DNA from 2 places in the Lysinibacillus sp. CNPSo 3705 genome. Region 1 is predicted to be linked to the other one. Evidence: riboswitches for the same ligand, from Rfam matches in the RefSeq annotation. Region 1 holds a riboswitch; the other holds the start of a gene.
What was found. A riboswitch is a leader RNA that binds a small molecule or an ion and turns the genes downstream of it on or off. The one in region 1 is predicted to bind cyclic di-GMP.
Positions count from the first base shown of each region.

Region 2: it holds a riboswitch for cyclic di-GMP, as region 1 does, so the genes downstream of both, PVA17_RS18320 (amidase) here and PVA17_RS13935 (methyl-accepting chemotaxis protein) in region 1, are expected to answer to the same signal.

Region 1 is NZ_JAQZSD010000030.1:39,557-49,138, forward strand. Features, by position in the region: gene PVA17_RS13915 (MFS transporter) at 1-1,189, shown strand, start outside; gene PVA17_RS13920 (alpha/beta-type small acid-soluble spore protein) at 1,517-1,714, opposite strand; gene PVA17_RS13925 (YehS family protein) at 1,920-2,414, shown strand; gene PVA17_RS13930 (hypothetical protein) at 2,679-2,873, shown strand; cyclic di-GMP riboswitch class I at 3,087-3,172, shown strand; gene PVA17_RS13935 (methyl-accepting chemotaxis protein) at 3,281-5,023, shown strand; gene PVA17_RS13940 (SDR family NAD(P)-dependent oxidoreductase) at 5,023-5,775, shown strand; gene PVA17_RS13945 (sodium:solute symporter family protein) at 5,800-7,296, shown strand; gene PVA17_RS13950 (hypothetical protein) at 7,495-8,178, shown strand; gene PVA17_RS13955 (methyl-accepting chemotaxis protein) at 8,352-9,582, opposite strand, start outside.
Region 2 is NZ_JAQZSD010000051.1:2,221-11,802, reverse strand. Features, by position in the region: gene PVA17_RS18365 (BrxA/BrxB family bacilliredoxin) at 1-71, shown strand, start outside; gene PVA17_RS18360 (aromatic acid exporter family protein) at 637-1,614, shown strand; gene prli42 (stressosome-associated protein Prli42) at 1,635-1,730, opposite strand; gene mce (methylmalonyl-CoA epimerase) at 1,856-2,269, shown strand; gene PVA17_RS18345 (acyl-CoA carboxylase subunit beta) at 2,275-3,822, shown strand; gene PVA17_RS18340 (coiled-coil domain-containing protein) at 3,966-4,925, shown strand; gene PVA17_RS18335 (hypothetical protein) at 5,024-5,329, opposite strand; gene PVA17_RS18330 (M20/M25/M40 family metallo-hydrolase) at 5,560-6,675, shown strand; gene PVA17_RS18325 (chemotaxis protein CheW) at 6,701-7,189, shown strand; cyclic di-GMP riboswitch class I at 7,522-7,610, shown strand; gene PVA17_RS18320 (amidase) at 7,653-8,540, shown strand; gene nspC (carboxynorspermidine decarboxylase) at 8,583-9,582, opposite strand, start outside.

The DNA of each region.
Region 1 (9,582 bases):
AGCTTCAGTAGCTGGTTTAACGTTGGAAGGGATGGACATTATGTTTATCTCCTTTGCGATGACAATGATTATTTCGGAATTTAACATTGATTTCGCAACAGGTGGGCTCATTTCTTCCGTAACGAATATTGGTATGCTGTTAGGTGGCATTATTTTCGGGGTTTTAGCTGATAAGTATGGGCGAGTAAAAGTATTTACTTATACCGTCTTGTTGTTTGCGCTTGGTACAGCTTTAACGGGGTTAGCAACAAATATTGAACAAATTTATATGTATAGATTTATCGCTGGTCTTGGTGCAGGGGGCGAATACGGTATTGGTATGGCGCTTGTTGCCGAGGCTTGGCCGAAGAATAAGCAAGGGAGAGCCTCTTCCTATGTTAGTGTAGGTGCTCAATATGGAGTTATTTTAGCAGCGTTACTAAGTGCCGTTATTCTTCCGACTTTAGGATGGAGAGCTTTATTCTTTGTTGGAGTGTTACCTGTTATTTTCGCATACATTGTGCGAAAAAATCTTGAGGAATCACCAGAGTGGGTGGCTGCTCAGAAAAATAAAAAAATCAACAAGCAACATGAAAAAGGGAAGTTGGCGCAGCTATTTGAAACGCCTCGAACTTCGATGACGACAATATCATTAATCGTTATGGCAACTGTTCAAATTGCTGGTTACAATGGCTTAATGATTTGGTTGCCATCTATGTTGCAAAAATCTCAAGGTCTATCCGTTTCAAGCTCGGCACTTTGGACAATTAGCACAGCAGTTGGCATGATTATTGGGATGCTAACATTTGGGCGAGTTATGGACCGATTTGGCGCAAAGCGTGCATTCGGAATCTTTTTACTTACCTCTGCATGTGCAGTGTTTTTATATGCTTATGCCACAGGTAGTTTCGCAATTTTATTAGGTGGTGCAATTGTCGGCTTTTTCTCAAACGGGATGTTCGCAGGGTATGGAGCTTTAATTAGTAGCTTCTATCCGGTGCAAATTCGTAGTACAGCAACAAATACGATTTTTAACTTTGGTAGAGCAATTGGAGGATTTTCACCAATCTTTGTCGGCTATATTCTTCAAAGTTATGATATGACGGTCGTTATGATCTATTTAGCTGCCCTATATTGTATTTCCTTTATCGTGATGCTTACTCTAAAAAAAGGGGCAAGCGAGGCTTTACAACCGGTTGGAATTAAATAAATCAATGATGCCTTGGCATAATTGTGTCTGGAATCGGCTTTGTGCTTAGGCCTGCAGATGTTTTTTGCGCAAAAGCGTAGTGCTAACGCTGCGTCAGCAACAGCACGATGCAGGTCAGTTAGCCGTTATCGCATGGATGCGATGACATCCTCGAACTTCTTTCCGATTCCGTGACATCCGCCGGAGGCTTTAACTTCTTTCAGCGGATGTTTTTGACTGGAAGCGTGCGACGGGTACAGATGTTTAAAGACACCCGCTGAAAGAAGTTAAAATATGAAAGAACGAATGCCAATTTAAAAAGCGATTCGTTCTTTTTTAATTTTATTATTATAATAAACCTTTTGAACGTTTTTCAGCCATTTCTACGAGGCGTTTTGTTATTTCTCCCCCGACTGAACCGTTTGCACGAGAAGAGGCTTCTGGCCCTAATTGTACATTAAATTCTTGTGCGATTTCATATTTCAATTGATTAACGGCTTCATGTACACCGGGAACTAGAAGCTTATTTGAACTACGATTAGCCATTTATCTCACCTCCTTGTGATTAGAATGGTCGAGAGTTAGCTAATCATACATGTTAAAAAATAAAATGCACATTCTAAATACTATAGTAAAGTAACTTTTGGAAAGCTAACTAAAATTGTGAATGTCTCTGCTATAATAAAGTAATGCTTCAATTAGGATAGGATTATTAGAAGCGCTTTTACCGTTAAAAATGGAGGTTGTTAAAATGACGAACAATGATATTTTAATTCGTTTAAGATATGCATTAGATATCAAAAATACAGATATGGTTAAAATTTTTCAGCTAGGTGGCATGGACTATACGAAAGAAGAAGTATTGAACATGCTCATTAAAGTTTATGATGAGGAAGAAGCACCAGAAGAATACATTAAATGTAATAATAAAATGTTAGAGGCTTTTTTAAATGGCTTTATTACATTTAAACGAGGTCCGCAAAAGCCTAAGCCAGGTCAATCAGAAGGACCACTACCTGTTTCAGGAAAAGAAAGCCCTAATAATATGTTATTAAAGAAAGTAAAGATTGCGTTAGCCTTAACGAGTGAGGAGATGCTCGATATTTTATATGATGGAGGCGTTAGCGTTTCGAAAGGCGAGTTAGGTGCCATTTTAAGAAATCCAAGTCATCGTAACTATAAAGAATGTGGCGATCGCTTTGTGAGAAATTTTTTAAGAGGGCTGACAGATAAGTATAGAAATTAAAATAACATTCACTGTGGATTGTCAAGTATGAATTTTTTAAAAAAACTAATGGATTAATGATTAACAAAGCAACTGCCATTTTGCAGTTGTTTTTTTGTGAAAAAATTACGTAAAAATACTCGTTGTGATAAAAATATTCTGTAAAAAGCGCGTTTTTCTTAGTTGAATATAGTTGACAATTTGTGACGGAATTGTGTACACTAAAAATACATAAAGTTGTCACAAAGAGGAAAAATAAATGTTCACGAACAGAGGGGTGCTTTTATGTTTGGATTAAACATTTTATTAGTTGCTTTCGCATGTGTTACGATTCCGCTTGTTGTTGCTTCAGTAATGTTAGACATTTTTTATGCAGAAAAGAAACAAGTTCGTTTTTCATTACGCCGTACATCGATGTGGTATTCCTGCATGTTTGCGTTAGCATTTATACCGTCGGTTTTATACATGACACTAAAATAATAATCATTTAGGGGTAATTGATTATTTAAAAATTATAGTAGCAGCTACAATTTTGCGTTGTAGCTGTTTTTTATTTCCCTGAAGAGAATTGTGGATGTGCCGAGAAAATTGTGTAATATTATTCATTTTATTGAATTGGTAAAATAGTAAATATTATGTGTTTTTTTATCTAGTTACATTGACTACTTTTACCCATTGTGTTAATTTGAGGAGGAAAAAGATGGGCAAATCTGCTGAAAGGTAGAGACGCAAAGCTACAGGTCTAAGGTAATGAATACTATGATGGCTGAGCTGCAAAGGAGTACTAGTTAAGTACATCTATAGCTAGTCATATTCTTTGATGCCTATTTCTTTTGAAATAGGTTATTTTTTTTGCCCAAAATACGATCAAGGAGGAAGTAATAATCATGAAGTTGTTTAAAAATGTTTCATTAAAAAGCAAACTTTTACTAACGGTTTCTATTATTGTTTTGCTTCTAATTGCTATTATTACTACACAAAGTATTAGAGAATTAAACAATCGAATGTCTGTTGATTTAGAGCAAGAGTTGAAAAGTGTTGGTTTATTGACAGCTATGAATCTTGATAGGAATGATGTTAAAGATTTATTGACTGAAAAGGGAGAGACGAATGCTAAATTTAAAAAAATTCAAAAGCAACTCGATAAGATTCAAGAAGAACAAGGTATTATGAGTTGGAGCTATATTTGGGATGTGAAGGACGCAGATGGCGTTAACCCGATCGGCTATACATCTAATTTGAACGAGGTCTATGAAGCGGGTGAAATCTTTACTGATTTAGCAGATGAACATGTAAAAACGGCTAAATTGGCAATTAAAAATAATAGCACTGCTGTAACTGATATTTTCGAAGATCCTTATGGTTCATGGCGAACTGTGTTTACCCCTATTAATGATGACAATGGCAAGCTCATTGCTTTATTAGGTATTGATTATTCTGCGGACTACATAAATACGATCATTAAAACAAGTGTCATAAAACAAATCGTTCTAGCTGTTATTGGAATTTTACTTCTATTAGTTTTACTCTACATAATTATTGATCGTCTATTAAAACCACTTAAGAAAGTAGTGAACGCTGCAAATCAAGTAGCGAATGGACAATTGATAAATGTAGATTTAGAAATAACGAAGGACGAAATAGGAAATTTATCTAAATCTATTCAAACGATGGTTTCCAATTTACAACATATTATTTTAAATATTAGAAATACATCTGACAACGTTTCTTCAGCTGCTAATCAGCTAACTATTAATGCAGCAGAAACATATAACAGCTCAACAATTATTGCCCAAGACATGGGACAAATCACGCAAAACGCTGAGGCTTCAATGGTTATGACTGAGGAAACGGCTGCTGCTATGGAGGAAACAGCGACAGGCATCCAGCAAATTGCTGACTCTGCTAATACGGCAGCCGAATCATCTATTTCTGCTTCTCAAGCTTCAGAACGTGGAAATCAAGTTGTTCAGCAGGTCATTGCACAAATGGAGTTGATTAATGATTCTGTTGAACAAATCGGTACAACAATAAATGGATTACATATCAATACGAAAAAAATTAGTGATATCGTAAATCTTATTACAGCCATAGCCGATCAAACAAATTTACTAGCTTTGAATGCGGCAATCGAAGCTGCTAGAGCAGGAGAGCATGGCAAAGGCTTCGCGGTTGTCGCTGATGAGGTTAGACGATTAGCGGAACAATCATCACAGTCTGCAACGGAAATATACAATTTAATTAGTACAATACAAGCTGATTCAAATGCCTCTATCACTGTTATGGAAAAAGGGAAAGAAGATGTAAAGGCTGGTATGGAGTTTACAAACGAAGTAGGGGAAATCTTTAAAGAAATTCTCACTTCATCAGAAGAAGTTGCTAGTCAGATACGCGAAATTTCAGCTGCATCTCAACAAATTTCAGCTTCTTCGGAGGAAGTAGCAGCATCTGTCAATAATATTAAGCAATCTGCGGAGCAGTCTTCTGAATTCTCGGCGAATGTGTCAAGTGCAACGCAAGAGCAATTGACGACCATGCAAGAGGTGAAAGAAGCATCTTCTTCATTAGGAAAAACAGCAGAAGAATTGCAGGTACTTGTAGCAAAATTCAAATTGGAGAATGATCAATAATGGACATTAATTTTAAAGGAAAAAATGTACTAATTACGGGTTCAAGTAAAGGAATCGGTAAAGCCATTGCTTTGGGCTTTGCCGAGCATGGGGCCAATATATGTATCAATTATATTGGTGATGAAAATGAAGCAGAGGAGGTTCGTGCGCAAGCAGAAAAGTTTGGTGTACAGGCTATAAAATATAAAGCAGATGTATCGAATTCTCAACAAGTTCAAGCTATGTATCAATATCTGGACAAACAGTTAGGCGAAATTGATGTTCTTGTCAATAATGCTGGGTTCGCGCAGGCTTCAAGCATTACGGATTTAACAGATGAGCAGTGGGATAAAATGATCAAAGTTCATCTATATGGTTGTTTCTACAATTGTCGAGAAGCAGCAAAAAGAATGAAAGAACGAAACAACGGAAAAATGATTAATATTTCTTCAGATATTGGTAGTTTAGGTTGTGAGGAATTTACGCATTATTCTGCTGCAAAGGGTGGTATTAATGCATTTACGAAGGCTTTGGCACGTGAGTTAGCACCTTCGATACTAGTCAATGCAGTAGCTCCTAGTGGTACATTTACAGACATTCTGAAGGAATTTGGAGAGAATTATGTAGAGGAAGAGTCTGCTAAATATCCGTTAAAACGATTGGCTCAACCAGAAGAAATCGCAAAGACCGTATTATTTTTAGCTTCAGAAAATGCGAATTTCTATACGGGTCAAATATTAACACCAAATGGCGGAGTCGTTATGAACGGTTAATGTGAAAAACTGAGGAGCAATACTATGTTAAATATAATGATCTTTAGCTTATACTTAATTTTTATTTATTACATTGGATATAAAGGATACAAACGAGTTAATACTGCGGAGGATTTAATTGTTGCTGGGTGGAGCATGCCTTTATCTGTTGTTACAGGAAGTCTAGTGGCTGCCTTATTAGCAGCCCCATTTTTCTTTGCAGCAGTAGGCTCTGGTTATACAAGTGGCGGCTTTGAAGGGTCAGCGACAATGGGCGGTTTAGGGACTTGTATGATTCTTGGAGCACTCATTTGGACGAAGCCATTACGTAGATTAAAGGGCTGGACATTAGCAGATTACTATGGATTAAGATATGGCAGTAAAAAGCTCGGGGCTTATACAGGCGTCGTAATGGCGATTGCCTTTGGTGTCTTTAATGCTGCTGCGTTAACAGTTGGTGGCACATATATTATTCAGCAGCTATTACAAATTGATTTCGTACCAGCAGCATTACTTTTTGTATCATTAACTGCCTTATATTCTGTAATTGGAGGCCTTTGGGCTGTAGCCTATACGGAAATTGTTCAGGGGGCACTGGCAGTAGCGGGTATAGTAGGGATCACAATTTTTATCTTATTCTATTACCCTGATGTAACATTTAACCCGGAGTGGTGGAATATTAGTGAACTCTTCAATAAGGCTGGAGCAGAGTTTTGGACATTATATCTTGTGTTAGCACTTGGTGATATTCCGGCAGTGGACTTAGGACAACGGGTAGCCGCGGCTAAAAGTCCAAAAGTAGCTCAGCGCAGTATGATTATAGCTGGGACTATTATTATCGCGATTAGCTGGATTCCGGGTATGCTAGGAGAAGCGTTCAAAACGATTTATCCTGGTAGTACAAATCCAGAGACATTGATGCTTGCCTTTGCTCAAGGATATTTCCCACCGTTATTAGCAGCTATCTTTTTAACAGCAATGGCAGCGATGGGAATGTCTACGGTAGCCGCGTGTTATGTTGCAACTTCAGGAATTGTCACAAAAAACATTTATTTAGACTTTATTAATCGTAACCCAGATCCTAAAAAACTATTAAAATTTTCAAGACTTATTATTATTTTAAGTGCTTTGCTTGGTTTAGTTTTAGCGGTCAGCTTCCAGAAAGTCATTGATTTAGCCTACTTGGCATGGGATATTATATTCGTAACAATTTTCTGGCCAATCGTTTTAGGGCCGTTTTGGAAGCGAGTAAGTACACCTGCAGTTTGGGCGAGTATATCTGTCGGGTTAGTTTATTACATTCTTACATCTTTAACACATGTGCCTAGTCTTCCTATCCAATCAGAGGGATTTTTAGGTTTATTAAATGAGCTGTGGCAGGCACCTGTTTTCTCAGGCGTTGTGATCACAGGTATTACAATTGTTATTGTTAGTTTGATTATTCCACCTTCACAACATGTTCTCGAGATGCATAAAATTGAAAAAGATAAGACTTTAGACAATGTAGGCAGTAAAGAGGAATTAAAGGAACATTTAAATTGATAATTATTGTTAAATAAAAACGGAAATATGAGGGCATTGATTTGTAATGCCCTCATGTTTTTTTTTGCGAAAATAACATTTAATGGAAAAAGAATGGTCCCCCAGAAATTAAGAATGAAAAGATAAAGGTTTGAATAAACTTTCTATTAACATGGATGAAATAAACCTATCGATTATCTTTTTGAGGGTGGGATATGGATGAAAACCTTTTTTCTTGTATTTCTAGGAATGACCTATTTATTACTAGCAAAGTTAGTCGAAGCGGCTATCTTTAGCAACATCTATTTTTTAATTGGTTTAGGTGTATTAATAGCAGGAATTATGCGATATGTTAAAGAATGGTATATCTATAACGATAGATTAAATGAAATGATAGATGCGAGTGAGGAGGAGCTTATGGCTATCCCTCATACACATTGCATCATCTCAAATGATTGTTTAAATGCTTTATTACTAAATGAACTAACAAATACACTTTTTCTCGTAAGTAGAGAAAATTTAGAAGAAGATTTGATTAAAAAAGAAATCTCATTCAATAAAATATATGAAGTTGCTATAGTAGAGGACGACATGTATATTGCTAGGACTAGCAACAGTTTAATAGGTGGTTCATTACTTGGTGAAGATCTAGATATAGAAGAGGAGTTCGATGATGAGGACCTTGGGGATAACGCTGTGTCTCAATTGACGTTGAAAATTGTAGCTGATAACTTATCTGATCCTATTCTAGAATATGATTTTCTCGATATTGGTGAGCCTATATCAAGAGAAGAGGATGAGTATCAAGAAGCGTTACAGTTATGTGAGGAATGGTTTCAGAAGATCAGTGTTATTATCAAACGTTATGAGCTTGAAAGGGTACCCATTAGACAGTGGCAATAAATTAATATGTAGCAATGAAAGCTATCTCGAACGCAATGTCGAGATAGCTTTTTTATAGCTTGATATTTTAAACGTTAAGTAGTGAACCGAAGTGTACCAAACTGCTCGGGGTACAAAGAAATCTCTGTTAAAGACCTAACACGTTCACGTTCCTCAAATTAAGAACTGGTACTTTAAATTTTAAATTGCTGTAATTGGATATTTAGCTCTTCAGCCATACTAGCGAGTTGATTTGCACTTCTTGAAATTTCCTCCATAGTAGCGGCAGTTTCCTCTACTGTTGCTGTTGTTTGTTCTACACCAGCTGCAGACTCTTGAGAAATAGAAGCCATTTCATCAATAGAGACATTGATAGACTCGGAATTTTGAGCAACTTTATTAAGATTGCCTGAAATGGTATTTATATTAAGGATCATTTCTTCAACGGCTTCCGAAATTTGGTCAAATGTTTCGTTTGTTTGATTTAGTTGGGCGTTTCCTCTTTTTACTTCCTCATAGCCGGATTGCAGAGCAGCTGTTACGTTGCCAGTTTCTCCTTGAATACGGTTGACGATTGTTGAAATATCAGTGACAGAGAATTGTACTTGTTCTGCCAGTTTACGAACTTCATCAGCTACAACTGCAAAACCTTTACCATGCTCTCCTGCGCGAGCCGCTTCGATGGCAGCGTTTAAGGCAAGTAAATTTGTTTGATTTGAAATGTCATCAATGACAGAAACAAGTTTGGAAATTTCAGCCGACTGCACATTCAAGCCTTCAACTTTTTTCACTGAATTTAACACAATCTCATTAATAGCTGCCATTTGTTGTGTTGACTGTATCATTAAGTCTTTACCAGTTGTTGTTAGTTCTTGTACATGACTTGAATGTTCTTTTAATTTAATGCCTTCCTGTGTTGTTTCGTGAATACTACGTTGGAAAGAAGACATTGTTCCGGCTAAATCACCTGCTGTAGATGCTTGCGTTTCTGTGCCAGAGGCTAGCTCCTGCATAGTCACGGTAATTTGTTCTGTACCTGTTTGCACTTCATTCGAAGATTGGGCCAGCTCCTCGCTGCTCGCTGCTACTGTTTCGGAAACGGTATAGATTGAGCTAATCGTTTGCTTTAATTTTTCATTCATTTCATTGGCGGAAAGCATTAATTGACCAATCTCATCACGATGAGTTACTGGAAGTAGTTCATGTTGCAAATTGCCATCCGCTAATTCACTCATGCGCTTTGTGACAATTGTAATAGGCTTAGAAATATCTCTAGCAGTGACAATAGCGATTAGCACACCTGCGATTGTCAATACGATGCTAACAATCAGTCCAACTGTTTTATTGCTTAAACTCGTGGATACTACGTCATCACCTACTGTAGTAATGGAATCCGAGCGTTTATTGGCTAAGTCTTCATAACCA
Region 2 (9,582 bases), on a different contig from region 1:
AGGGACATGACCCAATGTCAGTAGTAACAAACTTACAAGCAAACTTTGAGGAATATTGCGACGAACTTTAATTTTATTCATAGAGTTAAAAGAGAAGCTATTCTATAAGTAGGTTGCCCCGCAGCTACAAAATATCTGCGGTGGCTTACTACTGGGCCATGCTAATTGATCCTCGATTAGCATGGTGTTATAGCTTCCTTTTATTTTCAATATACTGGCCAATTGACGTTCGGAATATTTGTAATATTGGCTAAATGAATAATCTAAAATTCGAAATGAATAAAATTAACAGGTGTGTTGATAAGCGATAATGGGCATTATTTGTGGTGAAATCCTTTATGTTTCTTGGACTACTTCAATTGTCGCTCGTCGCCAAAAGTTGTGATGACATTTGTAAAACGTATTTAATGAATATTGTTGATTGTAGTGGAGGTTGGGCGACTCCTTGGGGATCAGCGTCACAGATGAGACACTGGAGCGAGCAAAGCGAGTGAAGCGGCTCATCGGACGCCCCCAGGAAAGCGCCCAGCCGGAACGGAAATCAACCACACATTATGGTATGAGCCTATGTTTATGAAATATGGCTAATCAACACGCATGTAAAATTAGAGTACTAAAAGATAGGAGGCAGTCGACTTGAAGAAGTTTTCAATCGGCTATCGTACATTAAAAACGGCCTTTGGTGCAGCAATCGCTATTGCCATTGCCCAATACTTTGAATTAGCTTCTTATGCATCTGCTGGTATTCTAACAATATTATGTGTACAGCCAACGAAGAAAAAATCTCTTCATGCTGCTTATACACGATTCGTCGCAAGTATTATCGGTATGCTTTATGCATTTTTGAGCTTTGAGCTATTTTCCTATCATCCGCTTACATTAGCAGGTATGCTGATCGTTTTCATACCAACAATTGTATCATTAAAGGTTGCAGATGGTTTTGTTTCTAGTGCAGTAATTATCATGCATATTTATGCAGCCAAAAGCTTTTCATTGGCACTAGTTTCTAATGAATTCGCATTAATGGCAATTGGATATGGTACGGGAATAGCTATAAATATGTATATGCCAGACATTCAAAAGGAATTAAATTACTATAGAGTTAAAATTGAGGAGCTTTATAGTAAGATTTTTTTAGAAATTGCCAACTATTTAAGAGAAGGCGATACATTGTGGAATGGGCAGGAAATTATTGACGCCATTAAAATATTGAATAGTGCAAAATCCCTAGCGTTTAAAGATGTTGAAAATCATTTTACGAGACGAGAAAATGACTACTACGTGTATTTTGATATGCGTGAACAGCAGCTAGAAATTATCGATAGGGTTCTTCCGAAAATAACGGCACTTCCTGTTATAGTACAAGAGGCAGTAATCGTCGCTGACTTTTTAAAAGACCTCGGTGAGCATGTTCATTCAGGAAATACGGCTAGTCATTTTAGGGAGAAGTTAGAGCAGGTAAAGTTAGATTTCGCCCAATTACCTTTGCCGAAAAATCATGAGCAATTTTTAGCACAAGCAGCTCTCTATCAATTTATTGAGGAAATGGATCGCTATTTAGAAATTAAGCAGTCTTTTAAGGGCTTAAAGGTAAAGAAAGAGCGCCCGCAGTAATGCGGACGCCTAGCTTTCCATTACACTAGCATTGATAAGCCGAATGCTAGAGATGAAATTACCATGATTGCTATCATCGTATAAACGACAATTTTTTGAAATTTTTTATTACTCATATGCTCGTTCGCTCCTTCTTTTCTTATAAATAGTTTAGCAAATCTGAAAAATTTCTCAAGTAGTAGAGTTTTGACGAAAAAGTCTGTAAAATAGATTATGTACCATAACAGAAGGAGATGTCACCATGGAGAGAGTAGATCATATTGGGATTGCAGTCCGCGATCTTAATGAACGCATTACATATTATACAGAAACTTTAGGCCTAAAGCTGCTGAAAGTGGAAGAAGTAGAATCTCAACAGGTTCGTGTTGCATTCATTGATGCGGGTAATGTAAAAATTGAGTTATTAGAACCGATGAGTGAAAAAAGTACTATTCACGGATACATCGAAAAACGTGGAGAAGGTATCCATCATGTAGCCTTCGGTGTAACAGGTATTCGTGAGCGTATGGCTGAGCTTCGTGAAAAAGGCGTCCGTCTTTTATCTGAAGAGCCAGGACCAGGTGCTGGTGGTGCAGAAGTTGCTTTCATGCATCCGAAATCATCTTTCGGTGTGTTATATGAATTATGCGATAAAAGTGGAAAAGGGGATAAGTGATCAGTATGGATATGTTCGACAAAATTAATGACTTGTATGACCGTAAGACAGTAATTGAACTTGGTGGCGGCTATGAGCGCATCGAGAAGCAACATGATAAAGGCAAATTAACTGCTCGTGAGCGTATTGAATTATTACTAGACGAAGGTACATTTTTCGAGATCAACCCATTCATTACACACCGTACAGTAGACTTTGGCATGGACAAGATGGAAGGCCCTGGTGATGGTGTAGTAACTGGTTTCGGTAAAATTAATGGACGTCCAGTATACTTATTCTCTCAAGATTTCACAGTATTTGGTGGAGCACTTGGTGAAATGCACGCAAAAAAAATGGCAACAGTGATGGATTTAGCTGCAAAAAATGGTACACCATTTATCGGTATTAATGATTCAGGTGGCGCTCGTATTCAAGAGGGTGTACTTTCACTTGATGGTTATGGTCATATTTTCTACCGTAATGCAATCTACTCTGGGGTAATTCCTCAAATCTCAGTTATCATGGGACCATGTGCTGGTGGGGCGGTATATTCACCAGCAATTACAGACTTCATTCTAATGGTTGATAAGACATCTCAAATGTTTATTACAGGACCGAAAGTTATTGAAACAGTAACAGGTGAAAAAATCTCTGCTGAAGATTTAGGTGGTTCAAAAGTAAACAACGCTGTAAGTGGTAATGCACACTTCCGCGCACCATCTGAAGAAGAAGCTATTGATCAAATTAAGAAGCTATTAAGCTACTTACCACAAAATAATAAAGAAAAAGCTCCTCGTCAGGCACGTCCAGAGGGTGATGACTATCGTCCGGAAATCGTGGATACTGTACCGATCGAAACAACTCGTCCTTATGATGTACGAAAAGTAGTCGAGCAAATAGTGGACGAAGACTCATTTATGGAAGTTCATGCAGAATTCGCGAAAAACGTTGTAGTTGGTTTTGCGCGTATTGCTGGGGAATCAGTTGGTCTTGTATGTAACCAACCTAAAGTATTAGCTGGTGGATTAGATATTGACTCTTCAGACAAAGCTGCTCGTTTTATTCGTACTTGTGATGCTTATAATATACCAATCATCACATTTGAAGACGTTTCTGGTTTCTTCCCAGGCGTTAAACAAGAGCATGGCGGTATCATTCGTCACGGAGCAAAAATCCTTTATGCATACTCAGAAGCAACAGTACCAAAAATCACAGTGATTCTGCGTAAAGCATATGGTGGTGCGTACGTTGCCCTTAATTCGAAATCAATTGGGGCAGACTTAGTATTTGCTTGGCCTAACGCAGAAATTGCTGTTATGGGTGCGGCAGGTGCAGCTAACATTATTTTCGCGCGTGAAATTGCAAAATCGGAAGATCCAGAAGCAACACGTGCAGCGAAAATTGAAGAATATAAAGAGAAATTCGCAAATCCATACGTGGCGGCATCTCGCGGTATGGTAGACGATGTTATTGATCCACGTGATACACGTATTAAGCTAATTCAAGGGCTAGATATGTTAGCGAACAAACATGAAACACGTCCAGAGAAAAAGCACGGAAACATTCCTCTATAAAAATTGTACAAGCCTAGTATCCTTTGGGATTTCTAGGCTTTCTTTTTTCGAACATTTGATAATAAAAGATCTAATGAAAATAACAGATAATTGAAACATTTCCTGTTTTCATTCGTACATATATATAAGAGGAGTTGAGATGGATGGAATGGAAACAATTACAAAAAGAGCAAGAAATGATTCATGCACAATTAAGAACTGCTAGTAGGTTAAGTGAACAAAAGGATTTAATTGAAAGGCAAATCGAGCGTGCACAACAGGAAATTTACAAACATTCTAAAGCACTCAATCAAATTCGTTTGAAACTCGATAAGTTAGAAGGTTTTTCTTTTATGAATATGATTCGTACGTGGGCAGGGCAACAAGATGAGCTACTTGCAGAAAAAATTGATGAAGCAGCTATTCTTGAATTGAAAATAAATGAAGCAAAGAAGATGGAACTTGATTTGACAGATGATTTACGGCACATAAACAGTAAACTTACTCAAATTAACGAACAAGAGTTGCATGAAGTTTTAAAGCAATTAAATGCTCAAAAGAAAGGCTATTTACAAATACATGCGCCTGAACAGGCAAAAAGGCTTGAACAATTAGCGCACGAAGAAATGTTAACGAAACAACTTATTTTAGAGATAGGGGAAGCGGAAGAAGCTGGTGAAGCAGCGCTTACTAAGCTTGGACAAGCTGCAGAGTCCTTGCATTCTGCAAGTGGTTACTCAGCATGGGATACGTTTTTTGGTGGAGGTCTCATTGCTACACATTTAAAGCATGATGCACTTGATGAGTCCGAAAATTATCTCCATAATGCTCAAATTGCATTACAGCGCTTCCAAAATGAACTACTGGATGTACAAGATATGTCAACGAAATCGTTAGCAGTTGAAACAGATGGATTTGTAAAATTTGCGGACTATTTCTTTGATGATATTTTTTCAGCTTGGTCTGTCCATTCTAAAATATCTACCGCTAGAGAGCAGGTTTCTCGTGTACAAGATGATGTCCATAATACGATCTTGCGTCTACAGGATAAACATAATAAGGCAGATGGCTATTTGCAGTCCCTACATAAAGAAACAGAAGCGATTTTTCAAAGTAATCTGTGAAAAGACTCTCCCTTTAACGGTAAATTAGTAATAACATAAAAAGCAGAAAAAACGCTCAATACTCTGAGCGTTTTTTTGTAAAGTCCCCACGAAGGTTATTAAGTATCTCCGTAGTATTCTGCAAAATGCAAAAATCCAAATTTCCTCACAAGAAAGTTTCTTAATTCGCCATGAGTAGCTTTTTCGATTGGAGGATCTGTTAGGGTGTAGGCTTTGGCATTTAATGCAGCAAATTTATCTTGATCTACTGCATTATGTTCTTTATCTTCAGTAATCTCTGAAGAAATTGCGACTTTTGGATAACCCATTAAAAATATATGTGTTCTTAATGCCATACTTGGTGTCGAATGCAACAATATAAATATAACCAACAAAGAAACAATAATTATCACTTTTTTCTTCAAGGCACCGCTCCTTAAAATTGACGTGAATAATCTATAAAATATTTTAACATAAATTTCTAGTTAGCTAAAAATTACCCGTCTATAATTTGCGAATTGAATGGAACAGGATAATTATTGCCATCAATTGAAAAACAATGTAATCGTTTTATTTTACCAAACGCAGCAGTATGCTAAAATATAGAAGATAACTATGACGTGGATAAACACGTAAACTAAGGGAGTCCTACAACATGACAAGTCGTTTAGTAGAAGAGTTTTTTGAGCTCGTACAAATCGATTCAGAAACAAAACATGAAGAAGTGATTGCGCCGATTTTAATCGACAAATTAACAGCACTCGGTTTTACAGTAGAACAAGATGATGCACATACTCGTAACGGGCATGGAGCAGGTAATATACTTGCTACGCTAAAGGGTTCATTAGATATTGACCCAATTTATTTTACTTCTCATATGGATACAGTTGTCCCAGGTAAAGGGATTAAACCATCTCTTCGTGAAGATGGTTATATCGTTTCGGATGGTACAACGATTTTAGGTGCGGATGACAAAGCAGGTCTTGCCGCATTATTTGAAATGGCTAAACGCTTAAAAGAGCAAAATATTGAACATGGTGATATTGAATTTATTATTACAGCTGGCGAGGAAAGTGGGCTCGTTGGCGCTAAAGAGTTAGATCCATCTAAAATTAAAGCGAAATACGGCTTTGCTGTAGACAGTGATGGCAAAGTAGGAGGCATTGTAACAGCGGCTCCATTCCAAGCAAAAATTGCTGTTAAAATAATTGGGAAAACAGCACACGCTGGTGTCGCGCCAGAAAAAGGAGTGTCTGCGATTACGGTTGCTTCCAAATGTATTGCACAAATGAAGCTAGGTCGATTAGATGAAGAAACAACAGCTAATATTGGTCGCTTTGAGGGTGGTCAGGCAACAAATATTGTCTGTGACGAAGTAACGATTCTTGCGGAGGCTCGTTCGATCGACAAAGCGAAGCTAGATGCCCAAACGAAGCATATGCAGGAGACGTTCGAGCAAGTAGCGGCTTCTTTAGGTGCGAAGGCTGAAGTTGAAGTGAAGCTAATGTATCCTGGATTCCGTGTAACAGAATCAGATAAAGTTGTGCAAGTGGCAATGGCAGCTGTACACAACATCGATCGTACACCAAAGCTTGGTATTTCAGGCGGAGGTTCCGATGCTAATGTTATTGCGGGCTTCGGCATCCCTACAGTAAATCTTTCTGTTGGATACGAGGACATTCATACAACAAATGAAAAAATCCCAGTCGAAGAATTAGAAAAATTAGCGGATTTACTTGTTGAAATCATTAAAGAGTCTGCGAAAAAATAACTACAAAAATCGAGGATGTGACCGCATGGAAAGTGTAAAGGCAGTAGTTTTTGCTTGTGGTACAGAGGAATACGCAGTACCCGTGGAACAAGCGATTTCGATTGAAAAGTTAGAGCAAGTAACACCGATTCCTCACTTGCCTAATTATCTTCTAGGCTTCACAAGAATTCGTGGCGAGCTTGTCCCTGTGCTTGATTTTGAGCGTATTCTTTATAATCGTTCTTCTAATGCTACAACAGCACGAATTATAGTATTGAACACGGATGTTGTGAATTATGGATTACTTGTAACAGAAGCTCGTGAAATTCTTGATTTTGATGAGTCGGTATTAAAGCAAATGGGACTTGTTAATTATTCAAAAACACGCTATTTTACAGCTGTGGCTAATCTTGAAAATCGTATGATCACCTACGTTGACCCGAAGATACTTGTGAATTCATTAGAAGGTATACGTGAAATAATAAATTATTTACACAAAATGCTTGAAAATGAAAAAGAAAACGTAGAGGCATAAGTTTTTGTATGATTATTTCATAGTTAATATTGGGGACAGAATTACATATATGTGATTCTGTCTTTCTTTTTAAATAGCTTTATTAAAATGAAGCGGAATACCTCTGCCGAATATTAAGCTTATCACCAAAACGTGTCGTTGATTTTCGTTCCGACTAGCTCTTCCATCCACGATTTTTCAATCGCTACAAGTTAGTAACATAAATTACTTATTTCTAATATAGTAAAAATAACCTGTGTTCATATGTATATATTTGAAAGTTATCAATAAAATTATGCGATTTACCTACTGACATATCCATACTAACATCGTATTATGTATGGTAAGAAAACTACTGTAAAAGGCAAACTTCACCGAAAGGGAAGGACGCAAAGCAATGAGTCTAAACACTATTTTAGTGCATGATTGTCAGGTTGCCAGGTTCTGTTCTATGAGCCTCGGCCAATAGAATGGAGATGTAAATGTGGGAAGTCATTCACTATCAAAAGCAATCATTGTTTTTATAGTAGCAATTATAAGTACGCTAGGATTAACAATGGGAAAGGTAGACGCAATGGCCATGCAGGATAGGGCTACTTGGTTATGGGACACGGCAAAGATTGTTGAAGATGAATCAGGAGTACTTTCATTTTTAGAAAGCAAACAAGTTAATAAATTATATTTACAAATTAATAGTGATATAGCAAGTAATTATTACAAAGGTTTTATCGATAAAGCAACGGCAAAAGGGATAAAAGTATATGCGTTAGATGGTTCTGCAAGTTGGGTTTCAACAGAGGGCTTTAAAATGCAGGACCAGCTATTTGATTGGTTACAAACATATAATGAAAATGCAGCAACAACAGAGCAATTTTCTGGCGTTCATCTTGATGTAGAGCCCTATTTAAATAGTGGTTGGAGCTCGAATCAAGCGAAAACGATTGAATCCTATCAAGCGCTTGTTACTAGAGCGAAAGGGGATACCGACCGATTACTATTGCCATTGGAAGTTGATATGCCATTTTGGTTTGATGAAATTACTTACAAAAACCAATTTGGTAAAGGTTTATTAGCTGACTGGGTAATTGACCAAGTTGAAAGTGTTTCAATAATGGCTTATCGGGATGCTGCTAAAGACATTATTAATATCGTTGAACATGAAATAAACTATGCAAAAAAAGTAAAAAAGTCAATTGTTATTGGTGTGGAAACAGGAGCCACTGATGAAGGGAATAATATTACCTTTTATGATGATGGAGAAGCCTATATGAACAAACAGTTAGCACAAGTTCATCAACATTATGCCAATAAAAAAAGTTATAATGGTTTTGCCATTCATCATGTCGATAGTTGGATGAATATGCAGCCGTAAAAAATCCTCTCCAGCATTAAGTTGGAGAGGATTTTCTTTGCCTTATGAAAGTCGGCCGCTATAGTCTTCGAATTTAAATTCACGAATGACTTTAATGCCTTCTTCATCGTTATAAGAAACGATTGATGGAAGATTTACGCCATTAAACATATGATTTTTCACCATTGAGTAATGTGCCATATCTGTAAATACTAGACGATCGCCTGGTTGTAAAGGCTGTTCAAATGAATAATCACCAATTACATCACCAGCCAGACAAGTAAGCCCGCCTAGACGATATGTGTAAGCTAGCTCATTTGGTTGACCAGAGCCAATAATCATTGGGCGGTATGGCATTTCTAGAACATCTGGCATATGGCAAGTTGCCGAGGTATCTAAAATTGCTAGGTCCATACCGTTTTTCTGTACATCGAGAACAGTTGCTACTAAATAGCCTGTATTAAGTGCAACAGCTTCACCTGGCTCTAAATAGACGAGAAGGTTATACTTGTCTTGAATGTAATTAATAATATTCACAAGCTTTTCTACATCATAATCCTCACGAGTGATATGGTGACCTCCACCAAAGTTTAACCATGTCATTTGATGTAAAACATCACCAAATTTTTCTTCGACAACTTGTATAATACGCTCTAACGTATCTGAGTTTTGCTCACACATTGCATGGAAGTGTAAGCCATCAATACCGTCAAGCTGTGACTTGTCGAAGTTGGCTAATGTTGTGCCAAGACGAGAATTCGTGTAGCAAGGGTCGTAAAGTGCGGTTTCAATTTCTGAGTACTCAGGATTAATACGAATACCACATTCAATTGTTTTATTAGCAGACTTTACTTTGTCCTTATATTGATTCCATTGGTTAAATGAATTAAACACAATATGATCAACATAGCCAAGAAGCTCGTCCATTTCATGTTCGACGTAAGCTGGTGCATAGACATGAACTTCTTTGCCCATTTTTTCATAGCCGAGTCGAGCTTCAAATAATGAGCTAGACGTAATTCCTGCTAAATATTCACCTACTAATGGGAATGTTGAATGCATT